4 regions of the Streptomyces sp. NPDC001904 genome follow, and region 1 is predicted to be linked to each of the others. Evidence: riboswitches for the same ligand, from Rfam matches in the RefSeq annotation. Region 1 holds a riboswitch; each other region holds the start of a gene.
What was found. A riboswitch is a leader RNA that binds a small molecule or an ion and turns the genes downstream of it on or off. The one in region 1 is predicted to bind cyclic di-AMP.
Positions count from the first base shown of each region.

Region 2: linked by a shared signal. The riboswitch ahead of ABT127_RS22450 (C40 family peptidase) and the one ahead of ABT127_RS13095 (C40 family peptidase) in region 1 are both predicted to bind cyclic di-AMP.
Region 3: linked by a shared signal. The riboswitch ahead of ABT127_RS11245 (peptidoglycan DD-metalloendopeptidase family protein) and the one ahead of ABT127_RS13095 (C40 family peptidase) in region 1 are both predicted to bind cyclic di-AMP.
Region 4: linked by a shared signal. The riboswitch ahead of ABT127_RS28310 (M23 family metallopeptidase) and the one ahead of ABT127_RS13095 (C40 family peptidase) in region 1 are both predicted to bind cyclic di-AMP.

Region 1 is NZ_JBEOYI010000006.1:360,287-368,099, reverse strand. Features, by position in the region: gene ABT127_RS13130 (adenosylmethionine--8-amino-7-oxononanoate transaminase) at 1-991, opposite strand, end outside; gene bioB (biotin synthase BioB) at 984-2,120, opposite strand; gene ABT127_RS13120 (8-amino-7-oxononanoate synthase) at 2,264-3,454, shown strand; gene ABT127_RS13115 (DUF397 domain-containing protein) at 3,438-3,662, opposite strand; gene ABT127_RS13110 (helix-turn-helix domain-containing protein) at 3,722-4,573, opposite strand; gene ABT127_RS13105 (ATP-binding protein) at 4,859-5,317, shown strand; gene ABT127_RS13100 (DUF6328 family protein) at 5,325-5,816, opposite strand; gene ABT127_RS13095 (C40 family peptidase) at 5,904-6,377, opposite strand; cyclic di-AMP (ydaO/yuaA leader) riboswitch at 6,381-6,504, opposite strand; gene ABT127_RS13090 (hypothetical protein) at 6,917-7,225, opposite strand; gene ABT127_RS13085 (ATP-dependent Clp protease proteolytic subunit) at 7,233-7,813, opposite strand, start outside.
Region 2 is NZ_JBEOYI010000014.1:31,265-39,077, forward strand. Features, by position in the region: gene pcrA (DNA helicase PcrA) at 1-2,133, opposite strand, end outside; cyclic di-AMP (ydaO/yuaA leader) riboswitch at 2,466-2,633, shown strand; gene ABT127_RS22450 (C40 family peptidase) at 2,642-3,835, shown strand; gene ABT127_RS22455 (hypothetical protein) at 3,840-4,193, opposite strand; gene ABT127_RS22460 (C40 family peptidase) at 4,507-5,562, shown strand; gene ABT127_RS22465 (class I SAM-dependent methyltransferase) at 5,576-6,331, opposite strand; gene ABT127_RS22470 (serine hydrolase domain-containing protein) at 6,584-7,663, shown strand; gene ABT127_RS22475 (FG-GAP and VCBS repeat-containing protein) at 7,644-7,813, opposite strand, start outside.
Region 3 is NZ_JBEOYI010000005.1:409,650-417,462, forward strand. Features, by position in the region: gene ABT127_RS11225 (alpha/beta hydrolase) at 1-822, shown strand, start outside; gene ABT127_RS11230 (alpha/beta fold hydrolase) at 851-1,570, shown strand; gene ABT127_RS11235 (TetR/AcrR family transcriptional regulator) at 1,646-2,263, shown strand; gene ABT127_RS11240 (SGNH/GDSL hydrolase family protein) at 2,348-3,133, opposite strand; gene ABT127_RS11245 (peptidoglycan DD-metalloendopeptidase family protein) at 3,354-4,100, opposite strand; cyclic di-AMP (ydaO/yuaA leader) riboswitch at 4,104-4,276, opposite strand; gene ABT127_RS11250 (tyrosine-protein phosphatase) at 4,658-5,458, shown strand; gene ABT127_RS11255 (DUF6126 family protein) at 5,478-5,624, opposite strand; gene ABT127_RS11260 (helix-turn-helix domain-containing protein) at 5,621-6,229, opposite strand; gene ABT127_RS11265 (aspartate aminotransferase family protein) at 6,315-7,700, opposite strand; gene dxs (1-deoxy-D-xylulose-5-phosphate synthase) at 7,697-7,813, opposite strand, start outside.
Region 4 is NZ_JBEOYI010000021.1:26,890-34,702, forward strand. Features, by position in the region: gene ABT127_RS28295 (bifunctional acetate--CoA ligase family protein/GNAT family N-acetyltransferase) at 1-944, opposite strand, end outside; gene ABT127_RS28300 (HPr family phosphocarrier protein) at 1,144-1,425, shown strand; gene ABT127_RS28305 (GntR family transcriptional regulator) at 1,689-2,375, opposite strand; gene ABT127_RS28310 (M23 family metallopeptidase) at 2,612-3,400, opposite strand; cyclic di-AMP (ydaO/yuaA leader) riboswitch at 3,413-3,573, opposite strand; gene ABT127_RS28315 (M16 family metallopeptidase) at 3,825-5,192, opposite strand; gene ABT127_RS28320 (M16 family metallopeptidase) at 5,210-6,559, opposite strand; gene ABT127_RS28325 (DNA gyrase/topoisomerase IV subunit A) at 6,813-7,813, shown strand, end outside.

The DNA of each region.
Region 1 (7,813 bases):
GCCCGAGCAGCAGATCGATCGAGGCGCACGCCACGGCGGCGGCCAGTGGATTGCCCATGAAGGTCGGCCCGTGCGCCAGCACCGGCACCTCGCCGCGCGAGATGCCCTGAGCCACCCGTGCCGTGCACAGCGTCGCGGCCAGCGTCAGATATCCGCCGGTCAGCGCCTTGCCCACACACATCACATCGGGGGTGAGCGCGGCGTGCTCCGCCGCGAACAGCGCGCCCGTGCGCCCGAAGCCCGTAGCGATCTCGTCGAACACCAGCAGCACGTCGTGCGCGTCGCACGCCTCCCGCAGCACCCGCAGATACGCGGGGGAGTGGAAGCGCATCCCGCCGGCGCCCTGCACCACCGGCTCCACGATCACGGCGGCCAACTCGTGCGCGTGCCGTTCCACGGTGCGCCGCAGATGCTCCGCGTACGACTCCTCGTACGCGCTCGGCGGAGCGTCCGCGAACACCTGCTCCGGCAGCACACCGGACCACAGGCCGTGCATCCCGCCCTCGGGGTCGCACACGGACATCGGCTGCCAGGTGTCGCCGTGGTAGCCGCCCCGCCAGGTCAGCATCCGGCGCTTCTCCGGCCGCCCGAGCGAGCGCCAGTACTGCAGGCACATCTTCAGCGCGACCTCGACCGACACGGACCCCGAGTCGGCGAGGAACACGTGCTCGAGACCGGCCGGCGAGATCTCGACGAGCCGCTGCGCGAGCCGGACCGCCGGTTCGTGGGTGAGCCCGCCGAACATCACGTGGCTCATCCGGTCCAACTGCCCGCGCGCCGCCTCGTTGAGGACCGGGTGGTTGTAGCCGTGGATCGCCGACCACCACGACGACATCCCGTCGACCAGCTCGCCGTGCCCGGCGACCCGCAGCCGCACCCCGGCCGCCGACTCGACGACCAGGGGCTGCTGCCGACCGGGCATGGGGCCGTACGGATGCCAGACGTGATCCCGGTCGAGCCGGAGCAGTTCCTCGATGCGCGGATCAGGCATTGGGCGCGAGATCCGTCCCGGCGCCCCGGCGGCGTACGGCGACCAGGTCGGTCCGCGCCTCCGACACCTCGGGCGTCCCGGCGGCCTCGGCCTCCTCGGGCCCGCAGACCGAGCCGCAGCCGCCCGCGCGGTGCTCCGGCAGCGTCACCTGGTCGGTGCCCTCCACCTCGAACCCGGCGTCCGCGATCATCTCCAGGTCCGCCCTGCCCGCCTGGCCCTCACTGGTCAGGTAGTCGCCCAGGAAGATGGAGTTGGCGATGTGCAGGGCCAGCGGCTGCATCGTGCGCAGATGCACCTCGCGGCCGCCCGCGATCCGCACCTCCACGTCCGGGCAGACGAAGCGGACCATGGCCAGGATCCGCAGACAGCGCTGCGGCGTGAGGTTCCACTCCTTGGCCAGCGGCGTCCCCTCGAAGGGGATCAGGAAGTTCACCGGGACCGAGTCCGGGTCCAGCTCGCGCAGCCCGAACACGACGTCGACCAGGTCCTCGTCGCTCTCTCCCATGCCGGCGATGAGCCCGGAACACGCGGACAGACCCGCCGCGTGCGCCTTCTGCACCGTGTCGACCCGGTCGGCGTACGTGTGCGTCGTGGTGATGTCGCCGTACGTCGCCTCGGACGTGTTCAGGTTGTGGTTGTAGGCGTCGGCGCCCGCGCCGCGCAGCCGCTCCGCCTGTCCGTCGGAGAGCAGCCCGAGGCAGGCGCACACCTCGACGCCCTCGTTCTCCGCCTTGATCGCGTCGATGGTCGCCGCGACCCGGTCCACGTCCTTGTCCGTGGGGCCGCGCCCGCTCGCCACCAGGCACACCCGCTTGGCGCCGCCCGCGACACCCGCGGCGGCCGCCTGCGACGCCTCGTCCGGCTTGAGCCAGGTGTACTTGAGGATCTCCGCCTTCGAGCCGAGCCGTTGGGAGCAGTACGAGCAATCCTCGGGGCACAGGCCCGACTTGAGGTTCACCAGGTAGTTCAGCTTCACCCGGCGCCCGAACCACTGGCGGCGCACCTTGCCGGCCGCGGCCACCACGTCGAGCAGTTCGTCGTCCCGCGTCGCCAGGACGGCGAGCGCTTCTTCACGGCTCGGCGTCTCGCGCCGAAGCCCCTTGTCCACCAGCGTGTTCAGCAGGTCCATGAGCCCTGATCCTGGCTCAAAGAAGTGTCCCGGCGAAAGGAGAGTTCGTACAAAGGACGGTGCTCGACGTGTGGGTATTGCCACATCCTGGGCCGGTGGCGCGGCGGCTAGGGTCTGTGCATTACCTACAAACAGAGGGAGTCATGGCTCCAGCGCACAGCACCCCTGCCCCCGCCCTCGCCCCGGCCTTCGGCTGGCTCGGCGAGCAGCGCCGCGCCCGCGAGGCCGCCGGACTCGTCCGCACCCTGCGCCCGCGTCCCGCCGACTCCCCGCTGCTCGATCTGGCGAGCAACGACTATCTCGGCCTCGCCCGGCACCCCGAGACCGTCGCGGGGGCGGTCGAGGCGGCGCGCCGCTGGGGCGGCGGCGCGACCGGTTCGCGGCTCGTCACCGGCACCACCGAACTCCACGCGGAACTGGAGCGGGAACTGGCCGGGTTCTGCGGCTTCGAGGCCGCGCTCGTGCTGTCGTCCGGCTACGCGGCGAACCTCGCGGCCGTCACGGCGCTCGCCCCGCAGGGCTCGCTGATCGTCTCCGACGCGGCCAATCACGCCTCCCTGATCGACGGCTGCCGACTGGCCCGCGCCACCACCCGCGTCGTACCGCACGCCGATCCCGAGGCCGTCCGCGCGGCACTCGGCACGCACGACGGCCCGGCTCTGGTGGTCAGCGACACCGTCTTCTCGGTGGACGGGGACCGCGCGCCGCTCACCGAACTGAGTTCCGTGGCACAGGAGTTCGGGGCCGGTCTGATCGTCGACGACGCGCACGGGCTCGGTGTCCTCGGGGCGGGCGGGCGCGGCGCCCCGTACGCGGCGGGTCTCGCGGGCGACCCCGGGACCGTCGCCACCGTGACCCTCTCGAAGTCGTTCGGCAGCCAGGGCGGCGCGGTCCTCGGACCGGCACCGGTCATCGAGCACCTCGTCAATGCGGCGCGTACGTTCATCTTCGACACCGGCCTCGCGCCGGCCGCCGCCGGTGCCGCGCTCGCGGCACTGCGACTGCTGCGCCGCGAACCCCGGCGGGCGACACGGGCCCGCGAGGTCGCGGCGACGCTGCATCAACTCCTCACCGATGAGGGCCTGTCGGCCGTTCGCCCGGAGGCGGCGGTGGTCTCGGTGCGCGCACCCTCGCCCGACGAGGCGGTGCGCTGGGCCGCGGCCTGCCGGGCGGCGGGACTGGCGGTGGGCTGTTTCCGTCCGCCCTCGGTGCCGGACGGTGTCTCACGGTTGCGGCTGACCGCCCGCGCCGACCTCACCGACGAGCAACTCGCCGAGGCGGTGCGGGTGATCAGTCGAACGGCTCCCCGGGGCGCGGTCAGCGCAGGGAGCTGAGGAACCCTTCCCAGGCGGAAGGCGCGAACAGCACGGCGGGTCCCGCCGTGTCCTTGGAGTCGCGGACGGCCAAGAGGCCGGCCGTGGACCCCGAAGGCAAGGGGGCCGTCTCGACGCAGTTGTTGGCGCCTGTGCTGTAGCTGCTGCGCCGCCACCGCGCGCCGTTCAGCGACATGCTGTCGGAAACGTACCGAGGCAGTGCATTCATGGTGCCTCCCTGACGCAGTGCCGGAGCGTGACGGAGCGTCGGCGGCCCCGCACACCCGGCTATCCGGCGATCTGTGCGATGAACTCGAGCGAGTCCTCGGGCGAAAGAGCGTGTCCTTCAAGAGCTTCAAAGGCGTCCGTGTACGCCTTGAGGTCTTCTTTCCGCTCGAGGTAGAGACTACTCGTCAAATGGTCGAGAACAACCACATCCAGATCAGTTGTGTTCGGAAATGAGAACACAACGAAAGGCCCGGTGATACCGAGGTGCCCACCTGCTGAGAAGGGAAGCACCTGAATCCGGACATGCGGCAGCCTGGCCACCTCGGCCAAATGTGCCAATTGCCTTTGCAGAATGTCTTTTCCGCCCACTTCGCGACGGAGTACCGCCTCGTCGAGGATGGCCGTCAACTGAAGGGGCGTCTGCGAACGCAGCACCTCCTGTCGCGCGAGACGCACTTCCACCAGTGCCTCGATGTGCCCCTCGGACATGCCGCCGAGAACGGATCGCGTCACCGCGTAGGCGTACTCCGGCGTCTGCAGCAGCCCCGGCACGACGGTGTTCTCCAGCGTCCAGATCCGGCATGCCTGTGACTCCAGGCTGATGAAGTCGCGGTACGCGGGCGGCAGCAGACCGCGGTACGCGTGCCACCAGTGGTGCCCGCCGACATCCTCCGCCCCCGCCAACGCCACCACGAGCTGACGTAGTTGGGGGTCCTTCGCGTCGAAGGCGTCGAGCAGACGGAGTACGTCCGACGCCTTCACGCCGCTGCGTCCTGTCTCGATCCGGCTCACCTTGGACTGGTGCCATCCGACGAGTCGCGCGGCCTCACCACTGGTGAGCCCGGCGCCCACGCGCAGCGCGCGCAGTTCGGCACCCAGTTTGCGGCGACGTACCACGGGACCGTACTTCATGCTGACTCCTCTGCCCTTCGGGCCGCGCGGCCGCTCTCCCTCCCGGCCCGTGCGGGGACGGCTCCTGAGCAGACGGTAGAGGAACCGGCGTGCGCTCGCCCAAATACGGTCTACCGTCGCAGAGTTCACCGCTTCGGGCGACAGATATATGCATATCTTGGGGGATCGCCACCCTGGAAGCGCATCCAAGTGGCACGCTGGCGCGAAGCAGTAGCCGGGGCCGGTGAAGTGATGCATCCGCGGCGGGCGGTCGAGCGGCCCCGGCAGGAAAGGGACGACTTCGCCATGGCAGACCACCAGGAAGCATCCGTCACACTGCCGAGCGATCCCGCGTCGGTCTCCACGGCCCGGAGGTACGTGAGCAACGTGCTGACGGAGTGGGGCATGCCGGGAGACGGTGACACGGCCGACACGGTCCGGCTGATCGTTTCCGAACTCGCGACGAACGCGGTGCAGCACACCCGCGGCCTGTCGCCCACCTTCACCGTCGAGCTGGAACTGGAGCGGGACGAGCGGCTGCGGATCGGCGTGACCGACAGCCACCCCCGCTATCCCAAGCGGCTGCCCGCCGCGGTGCAGCAGGACAACGGACGGGGCATGGTCATCATCCGCTGTCTGACGGCGGAGTGCGGCGGCAGACTCTCGGTCTGCCCGACCCCCGAGGGCGGCAAGACGGTGTGGATCGCGCTGCCCTGGAGAAGCGCCCTGGCCGGCGGAGACCCCCACCCGGCCCCGATCGGCTGAGCGCCGGTCAGCCGGACCCCTCCTCGCCCGCGGGCCGCCCGGCCAGCGAGCGGCGGAGCACCCCGGGCAGCACGCCCCACAGGCCCGCGCACACCAGGAACGTTCCTGCGCCCGCGGCGATGCCGCCGCCCCGGCCGACCGTCACATCGACCACCAGCAGCACCGAACCCGTGAGCGCGAGGGAGAGGGCGGCCATGCCGCACGCGGCGAGCCGTGACGAGACCCGGACGATCCGGGTCTTCGCCCCCAACTGGAACAGCACCCGGTGCACCGCGGCGGGCGCCATCAGCAGTGCGGCCGCGACGACCGCGAGGAGCAGCGTCGTCACATAGGTGGCGCGCTGCACCGAGTCGAGCGTGGGAAAGCGCTGCGTGAACGCGAGGGTGAGCAGAAAGGCGAACAGGAACTGCACGCCGGTCTGGGTGACCCGGAGCTCCTGCAGCAGCTCGCCGAAGTTCCGGTCGGCCCGCTGCAGCGGCGTCTCGTTCCGTTCGTCCATGCGGTGCGCGTACCCCTTCCGGCCGATCGAGGCATGGTGGCGGGCCTGGCGCCCGGCCCGTCACCACATCCTGGCCGAGGGCGAGCGTCAGCGCACTCGGCCGTACCAGACGCTCTTGGTCCAGATCTTCTGCAGGCGCACCACGTCCCCGGTCTTCGGGGAGTGCCAGATGCGTCCCTTACCGGCGTAGATGCCGACGTGGTAGACGCTCCGGCCGGAGTGGAAGAACACCAGGTCGCCCCGCTTGCGCTGGGACCCGGACACATGGCGGGTCTTGTTGTACTGCTGCGCGGCGGTGCGGGGCAGCTTCTTGCCCGCTCGCTTGAACGAGTACAGCGTGAGCCCCGAGCAGTCGAACCGGTGCGGGCCGGTGGCGCCCCACTTGTACGGCGCCCCCTTCTTCGAGGCCGCGACCTGGAGAGCCTTGGACGAGGCCACGGCCGCCGACGCCTCGGGCGCGGCGCCGGGGACCAGCAGCCCGGCGCTCGCGACGGCGAGGGTCAGGGCCGAGGCGGTGCCGGCCCGGGTCAGCAGCGAGGGGACACGATTGAGCGCGGACATGCGCAACCCTTCGTCAGCCGCCTGCGAAGGATGACCTGTCGGGTTCGGGCTGGCGAAGATGCCCGGCCGCTGGACGCGGCTTCACCCCAAGGACTGCTCGCAGCGGTTGCTGCGGCGGCCCGTCGTGCCTGGGTCCTCCACTCCTGCCGATCCACTCCTGTCGACCTGACATCCGGGCGGCGGCAGGACTCGGCGTCCGCACGGACCGCCCCGCCGCGGCGGCGGGGGCTTGTCGTCGGAGGGATCTTGACCCACCTCTGCGGTGAAAACCGAGCTGAACCGGCGGTAAGTGAGGCTCCTCACGCTTGACCCGTTCAGGTGGACAGTGCGGCTTTCGGGGCCCGGCGGCCATGCTCGACCATGCCCGCACCAGGCACGGAACCGGAAATTCCGGTGTCGGCCTACCGCCGTCGCGCAACTCTTGCGGTCTCCAGCGTCTACTCATATCTACGCCATCCGGCGGTACCCCATCTGGCCCGTTTCGCCGCGGCCGCGGACGACGTGGCCGCCGAGGGGCGTCCGGCGACTCCAACTGACTGTCAGGTGGCGTTTTCTGGCGGCAAGGTGACTGCCTTCGTTCGTCTCTCGCCGTCCAGGACGCGCAGCGCCCGCGCCAGGGTCTCCGCGTGCACCCGGCTCTCGCCCCGCTGGTGCATCAGGGCCAGGGCGTCCCGGAGCGCCACCGCCCGGGCGACGAGCGCCTGGGCCGCCCGCAGGCCCCGGTAGGTGTCGTCGCCGCGCGCCGGGTTGATCCGCGCCAGCAGATCGACGACGGCCAGATAGCCGTCCACCAGCTCGCACTCGGCGCGGGTCAGCGCGGGCAGCGGCGGCAGTTCGGGCGGATACACGGCCGCCTCACCTCGCGCCGGGTGCGCCGTGCGTGGTCTTGCGGCTCTGCAGCACGTGGTCGACCAGGCCGTAGTCCAGGGCCTGGTGGGCCGTGAGGACGGTGTCCCGCTCGATGTCCGCGCTGATCCGCTCCGTCGGCCGGCCCGAGTGGTGCGCGAGCAGTTTCTCCAACCGTGCCCGCGTACGCGCCATTTCACGGGCCTGGATCTCCAGGTCGGTGGGCTGCCCCTGGGCCGGCTCGGGCAGCGCGGGCTGATCGAGCACCACCCGCGACCCGGGAAGCATCATCCGCTTGCCCGGCGCACCGGCGGCCAGGAGCACCGCGGCGACGGACGCGGCCTGCCCCAGACAGGTCGTCGCCACCTCGCAACTGACGTACCGCATCGTGTCGTAGATCGCCGTCATGGCACTGAACGAGCCGCCGGGGGAGTTGATGTACAGCGCGATGTCCTGCTCCGGCGCCGTGTGTTCGAGGTGCATCAGCTGCGCCATCACGTCGTTCGCCGACGTGTCGTCGATCGGCGTCCCGAGCATGACGATGCGCTCTTCCAGGAGCTTGGAATAGGGGTCGAGGGTGCGCTGCCCCG
Region 2 (7,813 bases), on a different contig from region 1:
GGCGCTGCGCATCGAGGCACGGGTCAGATACAGCCGCTCCCGGGCGCGCGTGATGCCCACGTAGGCGAGCCGGCGCTCCTCCTCCAGCTCCTTGGCCTGGCCGAGCGAGCGCATGTGCGGGAAGACGCCGTCCTCCAGGCCCGTCAGGAAGACGACCGGGAACTCCAGGCCCTTGGCGGTGTGCAGGGTCATCAGGGTGATGACGCCGCTGCCGTCCTCGTCCTCGTCGGGGATCTGGTCGGAGTCCGCGACGAGGGCGACCCGCTCCAGGAAGTCGGAGAGCGTCCCGCCGGAGGCCGGGGCCTCGGCACCCTCGGTACCTTCACCGTCCGAGGACGCCTGTGCCTGCTCCTGCTCGAACTCCAGCGCCACGGCGGCGAGTTCCTGGAGGTTCTCGATGCGGGTCTCGTCCTGCGGGTCGGTGGAGGCCTGGAGTTCGGCGAGGTATCCGGTGCGCTCCAGGACCGCTTCCAGGACCGTCGCCGGGCCCGCGCCCGACTCGACGATCGTGCGCAGGTCCTCCATGAGCGTGTTGAACCGCTTCACCGCGTTCGTCGAGCGGGCCGCCATGCCGTACGCCTCGTCGACGCGGCGCAGCGCCTGCGGGAACGAGATCTTCTCGCGCTGCGACAGCGCGTCGATCATCGCCTCGGCGCGGTCGCCGATGCCGCGCTTCGGCACGTTCAGGATCCGGCGCAGCGGGACCGAGTCCTCCGGATTGGAGAGCACCCGCAGATAGGCCAGGACGTCCCTGACCTCCTTGCGCTCGTAGAAGCGGACACCGCCGACGACCTTGTACGGCAGGCCGACGCGGATGAAGACCTCTTCGAAGACACGGGACTGCGCGTTCGTCCGGTAGAAGACGGCGACGTCGCCGGCCTGGGCGTCGCCCGCGTCCGTGAGGCGGTCGATCTCGTCGGCGATGAACTGGGCCTCGTCGTGCTCGGTGTCCGCGACGTAGCCGGTGATCTGGGCGCCCGCCCCCGCGTTCGTCCACAGGTTCTTCGGGCGACGGGACTCGTTGCGCTCGATGACCGCGTTGGCCGCCGAGAGGATCGTCTGCGTGGAGCGGTAGTTCTGCTCCAGCATGATCGTCGTCGCGTTCGGATAGTCCTCCTCGAAGTCGAGGATGTTGCGGATCGTGGCGCCGCGGAAGGCGTAGATCGACTGGTCGGCGTCGCCGACGACGCACAGCTCGGCCGGGTCGGCGCCCTCGCCGTCCGCCGGGCCCACCAGCTCCTTCACCAGCGCGTACTGCGCGTGGTTGGTGTCCTGGTACTCGTCGACCATGACGTGGCGGAAGCGGCGGTGGTAGTGCTCCGCGACGTCCGGGAACGCGCGCAGGAGGTTGACCGTCGTCATGATCAGGTCGTCGAAGTCCAGCGCGTTCGCCTCGCGGAGGCGGGACTGGTACATCGCGTAGGCCTGGGCGAGGGTCTTCTCGAAGCCGTCGGCCGCGGTGGCGGCGAAGTCCTCCTCGTCGATCAGCTCGTTCTTCAGGTTGCTGATCTTGGCGCTGAAGGACTTCGGCGGGAACTTCTTCGGGTCCAGGTCCAGGTCCCGGCAGACCAGGGCCATGAGGCGCTTGCTGTCGGCCGCGTCGTAGATCGAGAAGGAGGACGTGAAGCCCAGCTTCTTGCTCTCGCGGCGCAGGATGCGCACGCACGCGCTGTGGAAGGTCGACACCCACATCGCGTTCGCCCGCGGGCCGACCAGGGCCTCGACGCGCTCCTTCATCTCGCCCGCGGCCTTGTTCGTGAACGTGATCGCGAGGATCTGGCCCGGGTGGGCACCGCGCTCGGCGAGCAGGTACGCGATGCGGTGCGTCAGGACGCGGGTCTTGCCGGATCCGGCGCCCGCGACGATGAGCAGGGGCGAGCCGCCGTGGACGACGGCCGCGCGCTGATTCTCGTTCAACCCCTCCAGGAGGGATTCCGGGTCGACCGCCGGGCGCGGGGCGCCGTCCCGGTAGTACGCGTCCCTGGCCGGGGGCACGTCGAACTTCCCGCCGAACAGATCGTCCGGAATCGGCTCCGGCGCGCCGTCGTCCGCGGGGTCCTCGGGCGGCGGCGGGGGCTGCTCCGCGCCGCTCTGGAGGCTGGCCAGGAAACTGTCGTCAAAGAGGCTGCTCATCGCCGTACGAGTCTAGGCCGCCCCACTGACACACCGCCGCCGCCTTTGCGATTCCGGGCTTCCGCCGCCCGGCGGGGACCGGGCGCGGCGCGTTCCGCGCGCCGTGGACCATGACGCAGATCACGCGGCCGCACCGCGTGCCGTCACACCGGCACACAGCCGGATAAAACGATCAAGAACGGGGTCTCCGGCACCCCTACGGTCCTCCGTCCGCACCAAGGTCACGAAAATGTATCGGGCATATCGAACATCAACCTTCACAGCAGCAACACGAGTTGGCTACGGTGCTGCGCGGGCAGCCCGTCCCCCCGTCCGCGGTCGTCGCGGCGAGCGGGCAGCCCCCGCCGAGTTCCGTACGCCGTGAGGCAGGGAGCCGGGGACCCACCGACCTTGGGGTGAATCGGCTCGACGTCCCGGCAGCACAGGGCGGCGGACCGTAGGGCAACCTTCCGTAGGCCCGAACCCGACAGCTAACCCGGTAGGCGGATGACGGAAGGAGTCGCCAGCCTTGGCGTCGCACCGCAAGCCGCGCAACCGCTCCCGACTCGCCGGCGGTCTTCGCACGACCCCCGCGATCGGCATCACGACCGCCGCCCTAACCTCTGTCGCCCTGCTCTCGCAGACCGCGCAGGCCGCGCCCGCGCAGCCGGACCGGCCGAGCCTGGAAGAGGTCCAGAAGAAGGTCGACGCCCTGTACCGCCAGGCCGAGGTCGCCACGCAGAAGTACAACGCGGCCAAGGAGCAGACCGCCGGCAAGAAGCGGCAGGTCGACCGGCTCCTCGACGACATCGCGCAGCGCACCGAGAAGATGAACAAGGCCCGCCAGGAGCTGGGCCGGTTCGCCGCCGAGCAGTACCGCTCGGGCGGGATGAGCAACACCGCGACGATGTTCCTCGCCGACGATCCCGAGGACTACTTCGCGCAGGACCAGTTGCTCAGCCGCATGACGAACGAGCAGAAGAAGGCCGTCGACGACTTCCAGGACGAGCAGCGCAGGACCGCGAAGAAGCGCACCGAGGCCCAGGAGAACCTGCGGCAGCTCGCCGGCTCCCAGGACGACCTGCAGAGCTCCAAGCAGGCCGTGCAGACGAAGCTGGCGGACGCGCGCCGGCTGCTGTCCGAGCTGACCGCCGAGGAGAAGGCGCGGCTCGCGCGGATCGCGAAGGCCAAGGAGGAGGCGGCCCGCGAGAAGGCCGCCGAGCTGGCACGGCAGCAGAAGGAGGCGGAGGAGGCCAGGCGCAAGGAGGCCGCGGAGAAGGCGGCCCAGGAGGACGCGGCGGGCTCCGGTTCGACGGGCTCGGAGTCAGGCTCCCCGGGTTCGTCGGGCTCCTCGTCCGGCTACGCCGCCAAGGCCGCCCAGGCGCTCGCCTTCGCCAAGGCCCAGGAGGGCAAGCCGTACGTGTGGGGCGCCACGGGCCCCGGCTCCTACGACTGCTCGGGGCTGACCCAGGCCGCGTGGAAGGCCGCCGGCATCACCCTGCCGCGCACCACCTGGGACCAGGTGGAGGTCGGCACGACGGTCTCGCTCTCCGACATCCAACCCGGTGACCTGGTCTTCTTCTACGACGACATCAGCCACGTCGGCCTCTACCTCGGCGACGGGATGATGATCCACGCCCCGAAGCCGGGCGCGTACGTGCGCGAGGAGTCCATCTACTACGACGGCACCTCGTCGATCCACAGCGTGGTGCGCCCGGCCTGACGCGTCAGGTCCACAGGACCGCGATGAAGATGTTCGCGACGGTGAGCGCGCCGACCGTCGCGAACAGGCCCTTCTCCGCGACCTCGTCGTCCCGCTTCACGTAGACGATGCCGAGGATCACGATCAGGATCGCCAGCTTCACGCCGATCTTGATGTTGTTGACGGTGTTGTCGTCCGCCTGATTGAGGCCGACCAGCGCGACACCGGTCACCAGCATGGTCAGGGCGCCGTGCAGCATCGCCTTGTTGAAGCGGGCCGTGCCCTTGCCCATCGCGGACATCTGCGTGAGGAAGCCGCCGAGCAGCGAGGCGATGCCGATGATGTGCAGGCCGACGAAGAGATGGATGAGTACGTCCATGGTTGCGGAGCCTAACGGGACGGATGGGACGCCTCGTCACCGATCCCCCACGAGCACTCCAGGTCACCGACCTGTCACCCTCTGACGCGCTCGGCAACAAAGGGAGCAGTTCCGAACAATCCATCACCAACCCGTTACGCCGAGGTTTAGCGTCCTTGCTCAGGTGACCGGCTCCCCACCGCCGCCCGGGCCAGGGGCGGCAGTCGGACACCACCGCCGAGGAGAGTCCGGCGGCGGCCCGTTCCCCCTGTGCGGGCCGTCGCCGGGCGTATGACGACGGCGGGCGTACGACCCCGGAAGGACGTGGCGCTTCGTGCCGGCGCATCGCAAGCCCAGGCAGCGCTCGCTCAGCGGCCAGACGGCCCGCACCGCGGCCACTCTCGCTCTCGCCTCCGCGGCGGGCGCCACCGCCTTCGACGGCGGCACGGCGCACGCGGAGCCGGGCCTCAGCCCCGCCCAGGTCAGGGCGAAGGTCGACCGGCTCTACCGGGAGGCGGAGGTCGCCACCGACCAGTACAACGGCGCGCAGGAGGACGCCGACCGGGCCCGCAAGAAGGTGCGGTCGCTCCAGGACGAGGCGGCCCGGCGCGAGGCCGCCCTGAACTCCGAGCGGCAGCGTCTCGGCTCGACGGCGGCCGCCCAGTACCGCACCGGCGGCATCGACCCGTCCCTGCAACTGCTGCTCTCCTCCTCCCCCGAGCGCTATCTCGACGAGGCGTCCCTGACCGACCGGGTCGGCACCCGGCAGGCGGCGACGATCAGCCGGGTGCGCGCCCGGCTGCGCGACGTCGAGCAGTTGCGCAGCCAGGCCGACGGCCAGATCTCCGAACTGCGCACGAAGCAGAAGGAACTGGCCCGGCAGAAGAAGACCGTCACGCACAAGCTGGGCGAGGCCCGCGACCTGCTGGACCGGCTCTCCCCGGCCGAGCGCGCCGCCGCCCAGGATCCCGCGTCCGGCGCCGACCGCGCCTCACGGTCGGGCGCCGGCCGGACCGATCCGACGGCCGACGCCGCGCCCGGCTCCCGCGCGGCGGCGGCCATCGCGTACGCACGGCAGGCCCTCGGCAGCCCCTACGTCTGGGGCGCGACCGGTCCGAACGCCTTCGACTGCTCCGGCCTGACCCAGGCCGCGTACCGCGCTGCGGGCGTCTCCATCCCGCGGACCACCTACGCGCAGATCAACGCGGGGCAGCGCGTGTCACGGTCCCAGCTGCAACCCGGCGACCTCGTCTTCTTCTACTCCGGCATCAGCCATGTCGGCCTCTACATCGGCAACGGCGAGATGATCCACGCCCCGAACCCGAGCGCCCCGGTGCGGATCGCGCCGATCGACCAGATGCCCTTCGCGGGAGCCGCCCGGGTGGCGTGAGGCCGGTCCCGGCTCAGTCGGCGGCCTTCTCCCACACGGACACGTGCTTGCGGCTCTCGCTCGTGAACGGCTCACGGGTCCATCCCTCCCACCGCTCGCGCAGCCGCAGCCCGGCGATCCGTGCCATGAGGTCGAGTTCGGACGGCCACACGTATCTGAAGGGGATGGACCGGAGCGTGCCCTGTCCGGTCTCGGGGTCCACGGTGAAGTAGTTCGAGCTCATGGCCTGGGTGGCCACGTCGTACCGGTCGAACGCCCACCGGGCGTCGCCGGCCTGGAACGGCACGGCCTCCTGCCCGTACGGCAGCAGCCGCAGCTCCGGCACCCCCACCTCGATGACGAAGGTGCCGCCGGGGGCGAGATGGGCGGCGGCGTTGCGGAAGCAGTCGACCTGGGCGTCCTGGCTGGTCAGATTGTTGATGGTGTTGAAGACGAGGTAGGCGAGCGAGAACCCGCCCGCCCCGTCGGCCCGCGCCGTCGCGAAGTCCCCGATGGTGACGGGGATCCGGTCGCCGCCCGGCTTGGCGCGCAGCCGGCCGACCATGGCCCGCGACAGATCGATGCCGTGGACGCCGACCCCGCGCGCGACGAGCGGCAGGGCCACACGCCCGGTGCCGATGCCGAACTCCACCGCGGGCCCCTCGCCCGCGAGTCCGGCCAGCAGGTCGACCGCGGGGTCGAGCGCTTCGGGAGTGAACATGGAGGCGGAGGACCGGTCGTAGCCCGCCGCGATGGATTCCGGGAAGTAGCCGTCGTCTCCAGTGACCATCCGAGGACCGTAGGGGCAGCGCCCGGCCGGCCGCATCCGGTTTTACCGGCAGGGCAAGAGCATTCACCGTCAAGCGATTGCAACGCGTGGCGCGTGATCGTTGCATTATCGCGCAGTGTCATTGCATCAATTGTGCGTCATTGACGTGCAGTTATGCACTCCAGAGCCGCATTCATCATTGCGGCAACCACGAACGCAACGTAGCGTTTCATCTATCAGAAACGCCAAGTCGCCGGATTGAAGGAGTGCGTGATGTCGAACCGTTCGGAGCTGCGGGAGATCGTCCAGGAGATCGTCGACTCCGGTTTCACCGGCGTGCAGTTGCGGGTGAACGACGCGGACGGCGAGTGGGTCGGCACCGCCGGAGCGAGCGAGCTGGGCGGCGGCGAGCGCCCGTCCGCCGACGGGCGGGTGCGGATCGGCAGCAACACCAAGACCTTCACCGCGACCGTCCTGCTGCAGCTCGTCGCCGACGGCCTGATCGACCTCGACGGCCACATCGCCCCGGTCCTGCCGGAGTTCGGGTTCGACCCGCGGATCACCGTACGGATGCTGCTCCAGCACACCAGCGGGCTCTTCAACTTCACCGGCGAGTACTACGAGAACGGCACCGTCGTGCCGGGCATGCCCTGGCAGGGCAAGGAGTGGGTGGAGGGCCGGTTCGCGGAGCACTCCCCCGAGGAACTGGTGCGGTTCTCGCTCGCCAGGCCGGCCCGCTTCGAGCCGGGCGCCGACTGGAGCTACGCCAACACCAACTACGTCGTGGCGCGGCTGCTGATCGAGAAGCTCACCGGCCGACCGCTGGCCGAGGAGATGCGGCGCCGCGTCCTGGAACCGCTCGGCCTCACGGACACGTTCGTGCCCGGCGCCGGTCAGGTGGACGTCCCCGAGCCGCACGCCCACGCCTACTACCGGTACGAGGAGGACGGCACGGAGACGGTCGTCGACGTCACCCGGCAGAACCCGTCCTGGATCTCCACCGGCGGCGACATGATCTCGACCACCCGGGACCTGCACACCTTCATCCGGGCCCTCGTGACCGGCCGCCTCCTGCCCGCCCCGCTGCTCGCGGAGATGTGCACCCCGGAGTCCAAGGCCGGGTACGGGCTCGGGGTCTTCGTCCAGGAGACGCCGGGCGGCGGCACCGTCATCACCCACAACGGCGGCGCGGCCGGCCACGGCGCGCTGATGTACAGCACGCCCGACGGCCGGACCACGCTGACCGCCGCCCTGAACTACGTGGACGACGCCGGACTCTCCCTGGCCGTCCCGTTCCAGGAGGCCACGCAGAAGCTGGTGAAGGCGGTGTTCGCTACGGAATCGGCACGGTGAGGCCGTTGTCGCCGCTCAGGTTCGCGCCGAACCAGGCCTTCGCCGACGGGGCGCCGATGTCCGTCGGGTTGATCGCCACCGAGTTGGTGGCCGTCAACCCGGCCGTGGCGCCGCGCAGTTGCCACACCGCGCCGGCGTTGACGACGCTGC
Region 3 (7,813 bases), on a different contig from region 1:
CTGCCCGGGGTCGACGAGGAGTGGATCACCGTCGAGGGCGGCCCCACGGGCCGCGTCCGCGCCCGTATCGTCCGGCCCGCGGGCGCCGAGGGCGTCCTTCCGGTCGTCCTGTACATCCACGGCGCCGGCTGGGTCTTCGGCAACGCCCACACCCACGACCGGCTGGTGCGCGAACTCGCCGTCGGCGCGGGCGCGGCCGTCGTCTTCCCCGAGTACGACCTCTCGCCCGAGGCCCGCTACCCGGTCGCCATCGAGCAGAACTTCGCCGTCGCCCGCTGGATCGTGGACCAGGGCGCGTCCAAGGACCTCGACGGGGACCGGCTGGCCGTCGCCGGTGACTCGGTGGGCGGCAACATGACCGCCGCCCTCACGCTCATGGCCAAGCAGCGCGGCGGCGTCCCGCTGCTCCAGCAGGTCCTCTTCTACCCGGTGACCGACGCGGCCTTCGACACCGGCTCCTACGAGCAGTTCGCCACCGGCTACTTCCTGCGCCGCGACGGCATGCAGTGGTTCTGGGACCAGTACACGACCGACGAGGCCGAGCGCGCCCAGATCACCGCGTCGCCGCTGCGCGCCACCACCGAGCAGCTGACCGGTCTCCCGAAGGCCCTGGTCATCACCGGCGAGGCCGACGTGCTGCGCGACGAGGGCGAGGCGTACGCGAACAAGCTGCGCGAGGCGGGCGTCCCGGTCACCGCCGTCCGCTTCCAGGGCATCATCCACGACTTCGTGATGCTCAACGCGCTGCGCGGGACGCACGCCGCCGAGGCCGCGATCGCGCTGGCGATCAGCACCCTGCGCTCCGCCCTGCACACCGCCTGACACCCACGGCCTCCCCGAAGGACCCCTCATGCCCCACCCCACCCCGACCGTCGTCCTGGTCCACGGCGCCTTCGCCGACGCCGCGAGCTGGTCCGGTGTCATCGCCGAGCTGCAGAGTGACGGCATCCCGGTGATCGCCCCGCCCAACCCGCTGCGCGGTCTCGCCGCCGACGCCGCGTACATCGCCTCGCTCGTGGCCCGGATCGACGGCCCCGTCGTGCTCGTCGGCCACTCCTACGGCGGCGCCCTGATCACGGTCGCCGGTGCCGCGGAGAACGTCGTCGGCCTGGTCTACGTCGCCGCGTACGTGCTCGAAGAGGGCGAGAGCCTGGGCGAGCTCCAGGGACGCTTCCCCGCGTCGCCGCTGGTCAGCAATCTGAAGCAGTGGACGTATCCGGCCCCGGACGGCGAGCCCGCCGTCGAGGTCACCATCGCCGAGGACGCCTTCCCCGCGATCTTCGCCGCCGACGTGCCCGTGGAGACGACCGCGGTTCTCGCGGTGGCCCAGCGCCCGCTCGCCGCGGCCGCGTTCGAGGAGAAGGCGTCCGCGGCGGCCTGGCGGACCACGCCGTCGTGGGCCGTGATCGCCGGCGCCGACGAGGCGATCAACCCCGAGGTCGAGCGGTTCGGCGCCACCCGCGCCGGCGCCACCGTCGTCGAGGTGGACGGCGCTTCGCACGCGATCGCCGTCTCCCGGCCGAAGGAGGTCGCCGAGGTGATCCGCACGGCGGTGCGGTCCGCCGGCTGACCCCCGCCCCCGGGCCGCCGTGCTCACGCGGGTACGGCGGCCCCGCCGGGCCTCTCGAACAACTAGGGTTGCCCGGTGACCAGAGTCCGGTTGAGCGTGGCGGAGCGGCGGGCGGAACTGCTGCGGGCCGCCATCGAGCAGATCGAGGTGCGCGGAGTGGCCGCCGTGCGCATCGCCGACGTGGCCTCGTCGCTCGGGGTGAGCAACGCGCTGGTGCTGTACCACTTCTCGACGAAGGAGCAGCTCGTCTCGGCCGCCTTCACCCACGCCGCCGAGGACGACCTGGCCCGTCTCCGCAAGCTGCTCGGCCGGCGGACCACCGCGCTGAAGCGGCTGCGGGCCGCCGTGCGCTGGTACGCGCCCACCGGCCAGGCCAAGGGCTGGCGGCTGTGGATCGAGGGCTGGGCCGCCGCCCTGCGCGAACCCGCGCTGCGCGAGGTCACGCGCGATCTCGACCGGCAGTGGAAGGCGGCCCTCGCCGAGGTCGTCGCCGAAGGCGTGGCTGCGGGCGAGTTCCGCTGCCCCGACCCGATGGGCACGGCCCTGCGCCTGACGGCCCTTCTCGACGGCCTCGCCGTGCAGATGACGACGTACGGGGGCGCGGTGTCCCGGGCCCGCGCCCAGGAGTGGGTGGACGAGGCACTCGCCCGCGAACTGGGCCTTGAGCGAGCCGAGTTGACGTCCAGGAGCTGACCGCGCTCCAGCACACGAGCCCGAGGGGACCCAGGACCCTCAGGACACCTGAAGCACCTTGGCCGCTTGGGACGCCCGGGACGTCTAAGAAGCGGACTCCAGCTGCAGCTTGATCTCGTGCGGGTCGAGGAACCCCTTCGCCTGCGCCCGGTCGCCGGAGGACTCGCCGCGCAGCCGGCGCCCGATCCACGGCACCAGGAACTCCCGTGCCCAGTGGATGTCGTCGCGCCGGACGGCGAACGTGCCGCGCGGCGGCAGCAGCGGCCAGGACTGCTCGGGGTCGGCGGGCACCTCGATGCCGAGGGCCTGGCCGGCGCGCAGCGCGACCCGGGTGTGTCCTTCGGCGGCGAGGTGCAGCCGGTCCTCGTCCCAGGCCCTGCGGTCCTGGATGGACTTGAGCGACCACAGGTCGAGCATCGCGCAGCCGTGGCGGTCGGCGATGGCCCGCACGTGCATGTTGTACGTGGCGATCTTGCCGCGCAGATGCTTGAGGACGGCGACGTCACGGGTGTCGAAGCCGGTGGCGACCAGGACGGTGCCCGCGGCCTCGGTCAGCCGGACCACGGCCTTCTCGAAGCGCTCGGCCACGTCGTCCGGGTCGGTGCCGGGCCGGATGATGTCGTTGCCGCCCGCGACGAAGCTCACCAGGTCCGGGGCGAGCTCGACGGCGCGCGGGATCTGGTCCTCGATGATCTGGTCGATGAGCTTGCCGCGTACGGCTAGGTTCGCGTACTGGAAGGTGTCCTCGGGGGCCCGGTCGTCCAGGAGGACGGCGAGCCGGTCGGCCCAGCCGACGAAGGTCCCGTCGGGCCCGGGATCCCCGACGCCCTCGGTGAAGCTGTCTCCCACCGCGGCGTACGAGCGGATCAGGCCGCTGTCGTGCGTGTCCGTCGCGTCGGCCTGGTTCGCTGCGTCCGTGAGTGCTCTCGATTCGTTTGCCACGACCACACATCTTTCACCCCCGGGTGTGACCTACGCGACCGTAACCAGGGGTTGACGAGTGGTGACAAAACACACCCGACCCCCAGGGAATATCTGGGAGCCGGGTGTGATCCGTGTGCCGCGTGGTGCGGACGGGGGGGCGGACGGGTCAGATGCCGACGCCGTGACCGCGCAGGTACGCGACCGGGTCGACGTCCGAGCCGTAGCTGGCCGTCGTGCGGATCTCGAAGTGCAGGTGCGGTCCGGTGACGTTGCCGGTCGCGCCGGACAGCCCGATCTGCTGGCCCGCCGTGACCGTCTGACCGGCGGAGACGCCGAGCGAGGACAGGTGCGCGTACTGGGCGCAGTAGCCGTCGGCGTTCTTGATGACGATCTGGTTGCCGTACGCGCCGCCGTCGCCCGCCGAGACGACGGTGCCGTTGGACACGGCCTTGACCGGGGTGCCGGTGCCGACGATGAAGTCGGTACCCGTGTGGTAGCCGCTGGACCACATGGCGCCGGACGAGTGGTACTGGGTGCCGACGGAGCCCTCGACGGGCTTCACGTAACCGGAGCCGGTCGAGGTGGCACTGGCCGTGGTCGCCGTGGCCGTACCGCCCGCGCCGCCGACGGTGAGCTTGACACCGGGCGTGATCAGGGACGCGTTGGCGCCGATGACGTTCTTGTTGTCCTTGTAGAGCTGCTGCCAGCCGCCGTCGACGTGCTGGCTCTCGGCGATCTTCGCCAGGGTGTCGCCGGACTTCACCGTGTACGTGGTGGTGCCGGAGTCGGCGGCCTGCGCTCCGGTGGCACCGATGAGGGGCAGCGCGAGTGCGGCCCCTCCGACAGTGGCGAGGGCGGCGGCGCGGGTGGCGCGGCGGGTCTTCGGACGGCGGTGCTTCGCCTGTGCGGACATGACGCTTTTCCTCTCCGTCGCCTGCGAGGTGAGCTGTCGGGTTCGGACTGGAGATGTCCGGCCGGATTCCGGGAAGAGGACCGGCTGCACCCCGAGCCACGTCGGGAAATCCCTCGGCGGCGTACTGCCTGTGGGTCCCCCGCTCCTGCCGTCACGGGTCGTGGTGGGAATTCCGGGCGGCGGCAGGACTAGGCGTTCCGTCCGGTGTGATGGGTGACCGTAAGGCAGCGGAACCTGCCGCGACAAACAGCGAATTCGCTTTCCGGGGTTTCTCAGTGATCATTTGAGGGATTCCTGTGTGACCCTGTGTCGCCGTCACGCCTTTACCAGCGCCATACCTGCGGGAATTCCGCCGCTCGCCATTCCCGGAAACCGCCACGCACCGTCACCGCTATGAGCCCGCTCACGCACAGGTCCACAATCTCCGTTCACTTACGGATAGTTGGCGCGAAACTGGACAAAACAGACGGATGGTTGCCCGGGGAATCGATGTCGTATCGTCAGACGCAGGCCCACCGGCGAGCGGCGCCGGCGCGCCCGATGCGGAGGAGCCCCACGTGACGCAGCACGCCCCGTCCACCGAGCCCGAACTGACCGCAGTGCGCAATTTCCGCGACGTGGGCGGCCTTCCGACCGTGGACGGCGGACACGTACGGCCCGGCGTGCTCTTCCGCAGCGGTCACCTCGCGCACGCCACCGCCGAGGACGCCGCGTTCCTGACCACGCTCGGGCTGCACACCGTCTTCGACTTCCGCAACGCGGCGGACCAGAAGCTGGAGGGCGCCGACGTCGAGCTGCCCGGCGTGCGCAACGTGAACCTGCCGCTGTCCGACCCCGCCGACGGCGCCGAGTTCTGGAAGATGGTCCGCGACGGCGACACCGACCAGCTGCGTGCGCTGCTCTCCGACGGGCGCGGGGCGCAGCGCATGATCACCTCGTACCGGAGCATCATCGGCGACCGCACCGCCGAGCACAGCCGGGTGCTGCACGCGATGGCCGACGACAGCACGCCCGCCCTCATGCACTGCGCGGCCGGCAAGGACCGGGCGGGACTGTCGATCGCCGTGACGCTGCTCGCTGTCGGCGTCGAGCGGGACGCCATCGAGGCGGACTACCTGAAGTCGAACGAGAAGCACCGCCGCTACAAGGTCCGCCGCAACGGCACCACCCCGGACGACGCCTACTCCCCCGAGGTCATGGAGCTGCTCGCGCCGCTCTTCGACGCCCGCGCCGAGTACCTGCACGCGGCCTTCGAGACCATCGAGCAGACGTGGGGCACCACCGACCGCTACTTCGCGGAGGGCCTGAAGCTGGACGCGGCCGCCCGCGACCGGCTGCGCGAGCGCCTCGTCGTCTGATCCGTCCGGAGGGTCCGCCTCAGCGGTTCCCGCCCAGCGTGAAGAGCAGGTAGACGAACGCGGCGAAGGCGTGTCCCACGAAGACGTAGATCAGGACCCGCACCCAGATGCCGCGCGGCAGCTTGTCCTCGATGTCGCGGCCGCCCGGCCGTTCTGCGTCGCTCATGACATGCCTCCCAGGCACAGTGCGGTCGTCGGGCTCTGCAGCAGGGTGTGGACGAAGAGGAGGTCGGACCCGCCGGTGTCCGCGGCCGCGATGCGGTGCGGGGTGAGCGAGTCGAAGTGGGCGCTGTCTCCCGGTCCGAGCCGGTACGAGGTGTCCCCCAGGCGCAGCCTCAGCCGCCCTTCGAGGACGTAGAGCCATTCCTCGCCGGGGTGGACGCGCACGATGTCGCCCTGGGCGCCGTACGGGACGTGCACGCGCAGCGCCTGCATGCCGCGGCCCGGGGCGCCGGCCTGGACGTAGGTCCAGCCGCCCGCCTCGGTCGGCTCCATGGTCCCGGCGCGCACGACGGAGTCACGGTCGGCGGGGGCCTCGCCGAGCAGTTCGGAGACCGTCGTACCGTAGGTACGGGCGAGTGCGAGCAGCATCGGCAGCGAAGGCTGACGCTGTCCGGTCTCCAGCCGGGAGAGGTGGGCCGGTGACAGGCCGGCCGTGCGGGCCGCGGCCTCCAGGGTGAGGGAGGCACGGCGGCGCAGGGCGCGCAGCTGGGGCGCGACAGCAGGCAGCTCCGGGGGTTCCGGAGCCTCCTCGGGGAGGGCGGGGCTCATACCGTCGATTCAGCCAGAGCCCTGCCCGAGAGGCAACTTTATTGCCTCAGAGGCAAGCCCCTGAGGCAATCGGACCTCGCCCCGGTCAGCGGATGGCGACCGCCTGCTTCACCAGGGTCTTCCCGAAGTCCCACATCAGCCCGCCACCGCCGTGCGCGTCGTCCATGACGGCGGTGAACGCCTCGACGAACCGGTCGACGTCCGCCTCGTCGAGGACGAGCGGCGGGATCAGCTTGATGACTTCGAGATGGTCGCCGGAGACCTGGGTGAGGATCCGGTGCTTCTGCAGCAGCGGCACCACGACCATCTGCGCGAACAGGCCCTTGCGCGCGGCCTGCAGCATGGTCCAGCGGCTGCGCAGCTTCAGCGACTTGGGCCGGCCGAACTCGATCCCGATCATCAGGCCGCGGCCGCGCACGTCGCTCAGCAGCTCGTAGCGGTCGATGAGCGCGGCGAGCCGGGTCCTCAGCAGGTCGCCCATGGCCCGGGCGTTCGCGACGGTCTCCTCGTCCTCCATCACGGAGAGCACGGCGAGGCCCGCGGCCATGGCCTGCGCGTTGGAGCCGAAGCTGGCCGAGTGGACGAGGACCCGGTCCATGGACGAGTAGACCTTCTTGAAGATCCAGTCCTTGCCGAGCGTGGCACCCACGGGCACGTACCCGCCGGACAGCGCCTTGGCCACGCACACCAGGTCCGGCTCGACGCCGTCCTCGTGCTGGTACGCGTAGAAGTCGCCGGTGCGGCCGAGGCCCGTCTGCACCTCGTCGGCGATGAGCAGCGCCTTGTGCTGGTGCAGGAGTTGCTGCGCGGCGCGCAGATAGCCGGGGGGTGCCTCGTACACGCCCTTGCCCTGGATGGGCTCGACGATGAGCGCGGCGACGTCGCCCTTCTTCAGCTCCCGCGCCAGGGCGTCGAGGTCGCCGAGCGGGACGGCGGTGTCGGGCAGCAGCGGGGCGAACCCGTCGCGGAACCCGTCCTCGCCGTTGACCGACAGCGAGCCGGTGGTCAGACCGTGGAAGGCGTGGGCGCAGTAGAGCACCCGCGGCTTCCCGGTGGCGAAGCGGGCGAACTTCAGCGCCGTCTCGACCGCTTCCGTACCGCTGTTACCGAAGAACACCCGGTCCAGGTGGGGGCTGTGGGTGAGCAGCTTCTCGGCGAGCAGTCCCGGCAGCGGCTGGCAGTCGAACCGGGTCAGGTCGGCGAGGGAGGCGTCGAGGACGTCGTGCAGCGCCTTGCGGACGACGGGGTGGTGACGACCCAGGCCCATGACACCGAATCCGGCGAGCATGTCCAGGTAGTCGTTGCCGTCCGCGTCCCAGAAGTGGGCGCCCTCGGCCCGTTCGTAGACCTTGTCGAAGCCGATGGTGTGCAGCATCTTCGGCAGCTGGTGGTTGAGGTACTTGGCGTGCAGCTCGTACCGTTCGGCGCCGCGCTCGGCGAGCAGCGTCTGGAGGTCGAACTCCTTGCTCATGCGTCGTTCTCCTTGCCGGACTTCACACTGAGGGAGGTACTGATCCGCCCGGCGATCTCCACCGGTGTCAGACCGATGTCGGCCAGCACTTCACCGCGCTTGGCGTGCGCGAG
Region 4 (7,813 bases), on a different contig from region 1:
GCGCCGCTCTCGGCGTATCCGGCGGACACGACGACCAGGCCCTGTACGCCGCGCGCGCCGCATTCGGCGACGACCTCGGGGACGTCCGGCGCGGGCACCGCGACGACGGCCAGGTCCACGGGCTGGGCCGGGTCGATGTCCCCGACCGAACGGTGGGCGGGCACTCCGTCGACTTCCGTGAGGTCGGCGGGGAACGCCTTGTTGACGGCGTAGAGGCGGCCGGTGAATCCGGCCGCCTTCAGGTTGCCGAGAACGCTGTGGCCCACTCCTCCGGCCGTGCGTCCCACGCCGATCACGGCGACGGAGCCGGGCGCGAGGAGGCGCTGCACGGAGCGGGCCTCCGCGCGCTGCTCGCGCGCGTGCTGCACGGCGAGGGACGCCTCGGTGGGCTCGATGTCGAACTCCAGGCGGACGACGCCGTCCTCGAAGCTGCGCTTCTGCGTGTATCCGGCATCCCGGAACACCTTGATCATCTTGGTGTTGGCGGGCAGCACCTCGGCGGCGAACCGGCGGATGCCGCGCTCGCGCGCGACGGCCGCGATGTGTTCGAGGAGGGCGGAGGCGACACCGCGCCCCTGGTGGGCGTCCTGCACCAGGAAGGCGACCTCGGCCTCGTCGGCCGGGGCGGAGGCGGGCATCCCCCGTGCGTCGATCCGGTCGTAGCGGACCGTCGCGATGAACTCGCCGCCCACCGTGACCGCGAGGCCGACCCGGTCGACGTAGTCGTGATGGGTGAAGCGGTGCACGTCCTTGGCGGACAGCCGCGGGTAGGGCGCGAAGAAGCGGTAGTACTTCGACTCGTCCGAGACCTGCTCGTAGAAGCTGGTCAGCCGCTCGGCGTCCGCGGTGGTGATGGGCCTGATCCGGGCGGTGCCGCCGTCGCGCAGCACCACGTCGGCCTCCCAGTGGGCGGGGTAGGCGTGCCGGTCCGACGGGGTCTCCATGCCGCAAGGGTAGGGCCGACCGCCGGCCGGCGGAGGGATGCGTGTCGCCGTCGCACGGGTCGCGGCCCGCGCGCGTGGGAGGCAGGCTGAAGGAGGCCGAAGGGCCGTGCGCGTACGGGACGTGGGTCCGCGGCGAGCACGGGTCACGGTGTGTGAGAATGGTCTAGACAACTGTGAGACACCTGAAGGGCAGCATCACATGGCTGAGCGCCGCGTCAACGTCGGCTGGGCCGAGGGCCTCCACGCCCGTCCCGCCTCCATCTTCGTCCGCGCGGCCACGGCGGCCGGCGTCCCCGTGACGATCGCCAAGGCCGACGGCAACCCCGTCAACGCCGCCTCGATGCTCGCGGTGCTGGGCCTGGGCGCCCAGGGCGGCGAGGAGATCGTCCTGGCCTCCGACGCCGAGGGGGCGGACGCCGCGCTCGACCGGCTGGCCAAGCTGGTCGCCGAGGGCCTCGACGAGCTTCCCGAGACCGTCTGACCCACGGCACCCTTCGACGGAGCCGCGCGTTTCTCTTCGGAGCGCGCGGCTCCGTCGTTCTGTGCCACGACGGCCCTGGACGCTCTTCCCGCACTCACTGAAATTGACGCATGAAAGAAGTGCGCGAAAAAGCCTGCAGAATAAAACACAGGGATATGCGCAGGGGGAAGCCGCCGCACTGAATGCGGCACGGGCATAGGCAGCGGAAAACAGGGCGCGACCCATTCCGCGAATAGTGCACTTCTTTGTATACGGCTCCCCTGTTAATGCTGGAGCCCCGCCGTGTTTACGGGATGTTGCGAAGTCCTCACACGCTCACCCGCGCGCGGGACGCGCAGCCGGTGGGCCGCCGTCGCCCGCTCGGTGTGCTGGGCCGTCAGGGCGCGGGCCCGCTCGGCGTCGCCGCGGGCCACGGCGTCGACGATGGCCCCGTGCTCGGACCAGGAGTCGGCCGGCCGGGGCGGGGTCTCGACCGCGTACATCCAGGCGATCTTGTACCGCAGCTGGGTCAGCAGGGTGATCAGACCGGGGCTTCCGGAGGCCTGGGCGAGCGTCTCGTGGAACCAGCCGCCCAGGGAGCGCAGATCCTCGTTCTGCCCCCGCCTGGAGCGCTCCTGCCCGAGCCTGACCAGGCCGCGCAGCACTTTGAGGTGGGCCTCGGTGCGGCGCTGGGCCGCACGGGCCGCGCCCAGCGGTTCGAGCAGCATACGGATCTCCAGGAGATCGGCGGCCTCCTGCTCGGTGGGTTCGGCGACGCACGCGCCCGCGTGCCGCCGCGTGACGACGAACCCCTCCGCCTCCAGGGTGCGCAGCGCCTCACGGACCGGAACGCGCGAGACGCCGTAGCGCCGCGCGAGCAGTTCCTCGGTGAGCCTGCCGCCGCGCTCGTAGACACCCGCGACGATGTCGTCGCGGATCGCCGTGCATACCGAGTGCGCGGGAATGCGCATGACCCGACCTCCGCCTTAATCCCCGCGAAACGCGGTCGATTGACGCCCGTACAAACGCGATTGACCTCCGGTCAGCGCGCTTGACCGACGACTCTATTCCACCGCGCTTGAATTTCCGACGGCAGGCCGGAATCCAGGGATATTTTTTGGACACCGGAGGTCTGCTCGGGACAGGCGACGCGAAAGCCCCGGCTCGGCGAGCCGGGGCTTTCGGAGGTGGGTCGGGCGTGGGCGCGTCAGACGTTCACGCCGTGCGAGCGCAGGTACGCGACGGGGTCGATGTCCGAGCCGTAGTCGGGACCGGTGCGGGCCTCGAAGTGGAGGTGCGGGCCCGTGACGTTGCCGGTGGCGCCCGAGAGGGCTATCTGCTGGCCGGGGGTGACCGACTGGCCGACGGAGACGCCGATGGACGACAGGTGACCGTACTGGGTGTACGTACCGTCGTTCATCTTGATGACGATGTTGTTGCCGTACGCGCCGCCCCAGCCGGCCTCGACGACGGTGCCGGAGCCCACGGCGTGCACCGCGGTGCCGGTGGCGGCGTGGAAGTCGATGCCCGTGTGGCTGCCGGAGGACCACAGACCGCTGCTGGCCTTGTACGCGGTGGAGACGTACGAGCCGGAGACGGGCGCCACGAAGGAGTTGAGGCGCTTGCGCTCGGCCTCCCGGGCGGCGCGCTCCTTGGCCTCGCGCTCCTTCTTGGCCTTCTCCTCGGCCTTGCGCTTGGCCTCCTCGGCCCGCTTCTTGGCCTCGGCCTCCGCCTTCTTCTTCGCGGCGGCCGCGTCGGCGGCCTTCTTCTGGGCGGCGGCCTGGGCGTCGATCTGGTCGGCGAGGGAGTCGCCGATGGAGACGGCCTGCGTCAGGTTGTTCTGCTCCGGGGCCGCGGTGTCCGCGGCGAGCGCGGGGGCGGCGAGGCCGCCGACGACACCGGTCGTGGTGAGCGCGGCGACACTCGCGACCTGTGCGGTGGTACGCGTGATGCGGCTCGGACGACGGTGCTTCCCGGTGGCACGGGTGAACGCCATGGAGAGGCTGATCCTTTCCTTCCCTCTCGCCTACCGGGTTAGCTGACGGGTTCGGAGCAGGAAGGTCTCCTACGGGCAACCCCCTTGCGGGAGGAGCCCGATTCACCCCAGGGACTTCGGTGGGTCCCCGGCTCCCCCGGCTCGCGCCTTGGGGGACTCGGCGATGACTGTCCGGTGACGCGGGCGCGGCACTGGTGCGGCGGACAGCCGGACCGACGCTAAGCGGGACATCTTTTAATCAACAAACGGATCCCGGCTTTTGTCGCGCATGCCACAGGGCAGACACGCAACCTCCACACCATTTCGGACATATACGAAGCGAGGTGATCGCGTTTGCTCACGTGAGGGACATCACGGACACGCCGGAGCCCCGGCGACCTCACGGGTCGCCGGGGCTCCGATGCGGTGCGGCGCGGTGTGCCGATCAGCCGGTGACCACGGTCACTTCGCCGATGCCGAGCGCCCTGACCGGCTCCTCGATCTGCGCGGCGTCGCCCACGAGGACCGTCACCAGACGGTCCGCCGGGAAGGCGCTCACGACCGCCGCCGTGGCCTCCACGGTGCCCGTCTCGGCGAGTTGACGGTACAGACGGGCCTGGTAGTCGTCGGGCAGGTGCTGCTCGACCTGGTCGGCGAGGGTGCCCGCGACGTTCGCCGCGGTCTCGAACTTGAGCGGGGCCACCCCCACCAGGTTCTGCACGGCCGTGTCCCGCTCGGCGTCCGTGAGGCCCTCCGCGGCCAGCGTGCGCAGCACCTTCCACAGGTCGTCCAGCGCGGGGCCGGTGTTCGGGGTGTCCACGGAACCGCTGATGGCGAGCATCGCGGCGCCCGTCCCGTCCGGCGCGGAGCGCAGCACCTGCGCGAAGGACCGCACCCCGTAGGTGTAGCCCTTCTCCTCGCGCAGGACCCGGTCGAGGCGCGAGGTGAGCGTGCCGCCCAGGCAGTACGTGCCGAGGATCTGCGCGGCCCACACCCGGTCGTGCTTGTCGGGTCCGATGCGGCCGATCAGCAGCTGGGTCTGCACGGCGCCCGGACGGTCCACGATGACGACGCGGCCGGTGTCGTCGGCCGTGACGGGCGGCACGGGGCGCGCCTCCGCGGTGTTCCCGGTCCAGGCGCCGAGCGTGTCGGCGAGCAGGCCGTCGAGATCGACGCCGGTGAGGTCGCCCACCACCACGGCGGTGGCGGTGGCGGGGCGTACGTGCTTCTCGTAGAAGGCGCGGACCGCCGACGCGTCGATGGCGGCGACGGTCTCCTCGGTGCCCTGGCGCGGGCGCGACATGCGCGCGTCGGCCGGGAAGAGCTGCTTGGAGAGCTCCTTGGCGGCGCGGCGGGCCGGGCTGGCGCTCTCGTGCGGGATCTCGTCGAGCCGGTTGGCCACCAGGCGCTCGATCTCGCTGTCGGCGAAGGCGGGCGCCCGCAGGGCATCGGCGAGGAGGGCGAGGCCCTTGGGGAGCCGGGAGACCGGCACTTCGAGGGAGACCCGGACGCCGGGGTGGTCGGCGTGCGCGTCCATGGTGGCGCCGGCGCGCTCCAGTTCGGCCGCGAACTCCTCGGCGGAGTGCTTGTCGGTGCCCTCGTTGAAGGCGCGCGCCATGATCGTGGCGACGCCGTCGAGGCCCTGGGGCTCGGCCTCCAGGGGCGCCTCCAGATTGACCTCCACGGCGACGACCTGCTGGCCGGGGCGGTGGCAGTGCAGGACGGTGAGGCCGTTGTCGAGCGCGCCGCGCTGCGGGGCGGGGAACGCCCAGGGCTTGGCCGCACCGGGCTGCGGCTGAGGGTGGAAGTCCATGCTCGCGAGCTGCTCGGTCACTGGCCCGCCTCCTCGTCGTTCGCTGCGGTCTCGTCGTCGGCCTCGGCGGGGCCCGTGGGCTCGTACACCAGGACCGCGCGGTTGTCGGGGCGCAGGCGGGCCTCGGCGATCTCCCGGACCTCCTCGGCGGTCACGTCGAGGACACGCTGCACGGCGGTGAGGGCGAGCTGCGGGTCACCGAACAGGACCGCGTAGCGGCACAGTTCGTCGGCGCGGCCCGCGACGGTGCCGAGCCGGTCCAGCCACTCGCGCTCCAACTGGGCCTGCGCGCGCTCCATTTCCTCGGGGCTCGGCCCCTCCTCGGCGAACCGGGCCAGCTCCTCGTCGACGGCCGCCTCGATGACGGGCACCTCGACGTCGCCGGACGTCTTCACGTCCAGCCAGCCGAGGGAGGGCGCGCCGGCGAGCCGCAGCAGGCCGAAGCCGGCGGCGACCGCGGTGCGGTCCCGTCGCACGAGGCGGTTGTACAGCCGCGAGGACTCGCCGCCGCCGAGCACGGTCAGGGCGAGGTCGGCGGCGTCGGACGCGCGCGTGCCGTCCGCGGGGAGCCGGTAGGCGGCCATCAGGGCGCGGGCCGGCACCTCCTCCTCGACGACCTCGCGCAGCTGCTCGCCGATGACGTCCGGCAGGCCGCCGTCGCGCGGGGCGGGCTTGCCGTCGTGGGCGGGAATGGAACCGAAGTACTTCTCGACCCACGCGAGCGTCTGCTCGGGGTCGATGTCGCCCACCACGGAGAGCACCGCGTTGTTCGGCGCGTAGTACGTGCGGAAGAAGCTCCGCGCGTCCTCCAGCGTGGCGGCGTCCAGGTCGGCCATGGAACCGATGGGCGTGTGGTGGTACGGGTGGCCCTCGGGGTACATGAGGGCGGTCAGCTTCTCGAAGGCGGTGCCGTACGGGACGTTGTCGTAGCGCTGCCGGCGCTCGTTCTTGACGACGTCGCGCTGGTTCTCCATCGACTCGTCGTCGAGGGCCGTCAGGAGCGAGCCCATGCGGTCGGCCTCCAGCCAGAGCGCGAGCTCCAGCTGGTGGGCGGGCATGGTCTCGAAGTAGTTCGTGCGCTCGAAGCTCGTCGTACCGTTGAGCGAACCGCCCGCGCCCTGGACCAGCTCGAAGTGGCCGTTGCCCGACACCTGCTTCGAGCCCTGGAACATCAGGTGCTCGAAAAGGTGAGCCAGACCGGTACGGCCCTTGACCTCGTGGCGCGAGCCGACGTCGTACCAGAGGCAGACCGCCGCGACCGGGGTCAGGTGATCCTCGGAGAGCACCACGCGCAGGCCGTTGGCCAGCCGGTGCTCGGTCGCTGTCAGGCCGCCGGAACCGGCCTCGGCGGTGGCCGTGTGACCCATGGGCATGTACGTCCCTTCGATCGCGGAAAGTGCAGAAGTGCTGCCAGTCCTGCCACTGTATGCAAGCGTGCTGACCCCTGGCGAAGTTCCCGCCCGGGCTACGCCGTAAGCGAGCACACGGCCCCCGGAAGCGCCCCGTACCGCGCGGTACGGACGGGTCGCGAGCAGCGTTGTCAGTGGCGCGGTCCACAATGGTCCGCGACAGTTCCCGTTTCATGTACCCGTTCATGTTGGTGAAGGAGCCGCAGCAGCGATGGCCCGCCGCAGCACGAAGACCCCGCGACCCGATGACGACGCTGCCTTCGAGGAGAGGATCCTCGACATCGACGTGGTCGACGAAATGCAGGGCTCCTACCTGGAGTACGCGTACTCGGTCATCTACTCCCGCGCCCTGCCCGACGCGCGCGACGGGATGAAGCCCGTCCACCGCCGCATCGTCTACCAGATGAACGAGATGGGGCTGCGCCCCGAGCGCGGCTATGTGAAGTGCGCCCGCGTGGTCGGCGAGGTCATGGGTAAGTTGCACCCTCATGGCGACGCGTCGATCTACGACGCGCTGGTGCGTCTGGCCCAGCCGTTCTCCATGCGCGTCCCGCTGGTGGACGGGCACGGCAACTTCGGCTCGCTGGGCAATGACGACCGCCCGGCCGCCATGCGGTACACCGAGTGCCGCCCGGACGCCGCCGCGGCCCTGATGACCGACTCGATCGACGAGAACACGGTCGACTTCGCGCCGAACTACGACGGCCAGGAGCAGGAGCCCCTGGTCCTCCCGGCGGCCTACCCGAACCTGCTGGTGAACGGCGCGTCGGGCATCGCGGTCGGCATGGCGACGAACATGCCGCCGCACAACCTGGGCGAAGTGATCGCCGCCGCGCGGCACTTGATCAAGCACCCGGGGGCGGACCTCGAGACGCTCATGAAGTTCGTGCCCGGCCCCGACCTGCCGACCGGCGGCCGGATCGTCGGCCTGTCCGGCATCAAGGACGCCTACGAGTCGGGGCGCGGCACCTTCAAGATCCGCGCGACGGTCGCGGTGGAGACCGTCACGGCGCGCCGCAAGGGCATCGTCGTCACGGAGCTGCCCTTCGCGGTCGGCCCCGAGAAGGTCATCACGAAGATCAAGGAACTGGTCGGCGCGAAGAAGCTCCAGGGCATCGCCGACGTCAAGGACCTCACCGACCGCGAGCACGGCCTGCGTCTCGTCATCGAGATCAAGAACGGCTTCGTGCCGGAGGCCGTCCTGGAGCAGCT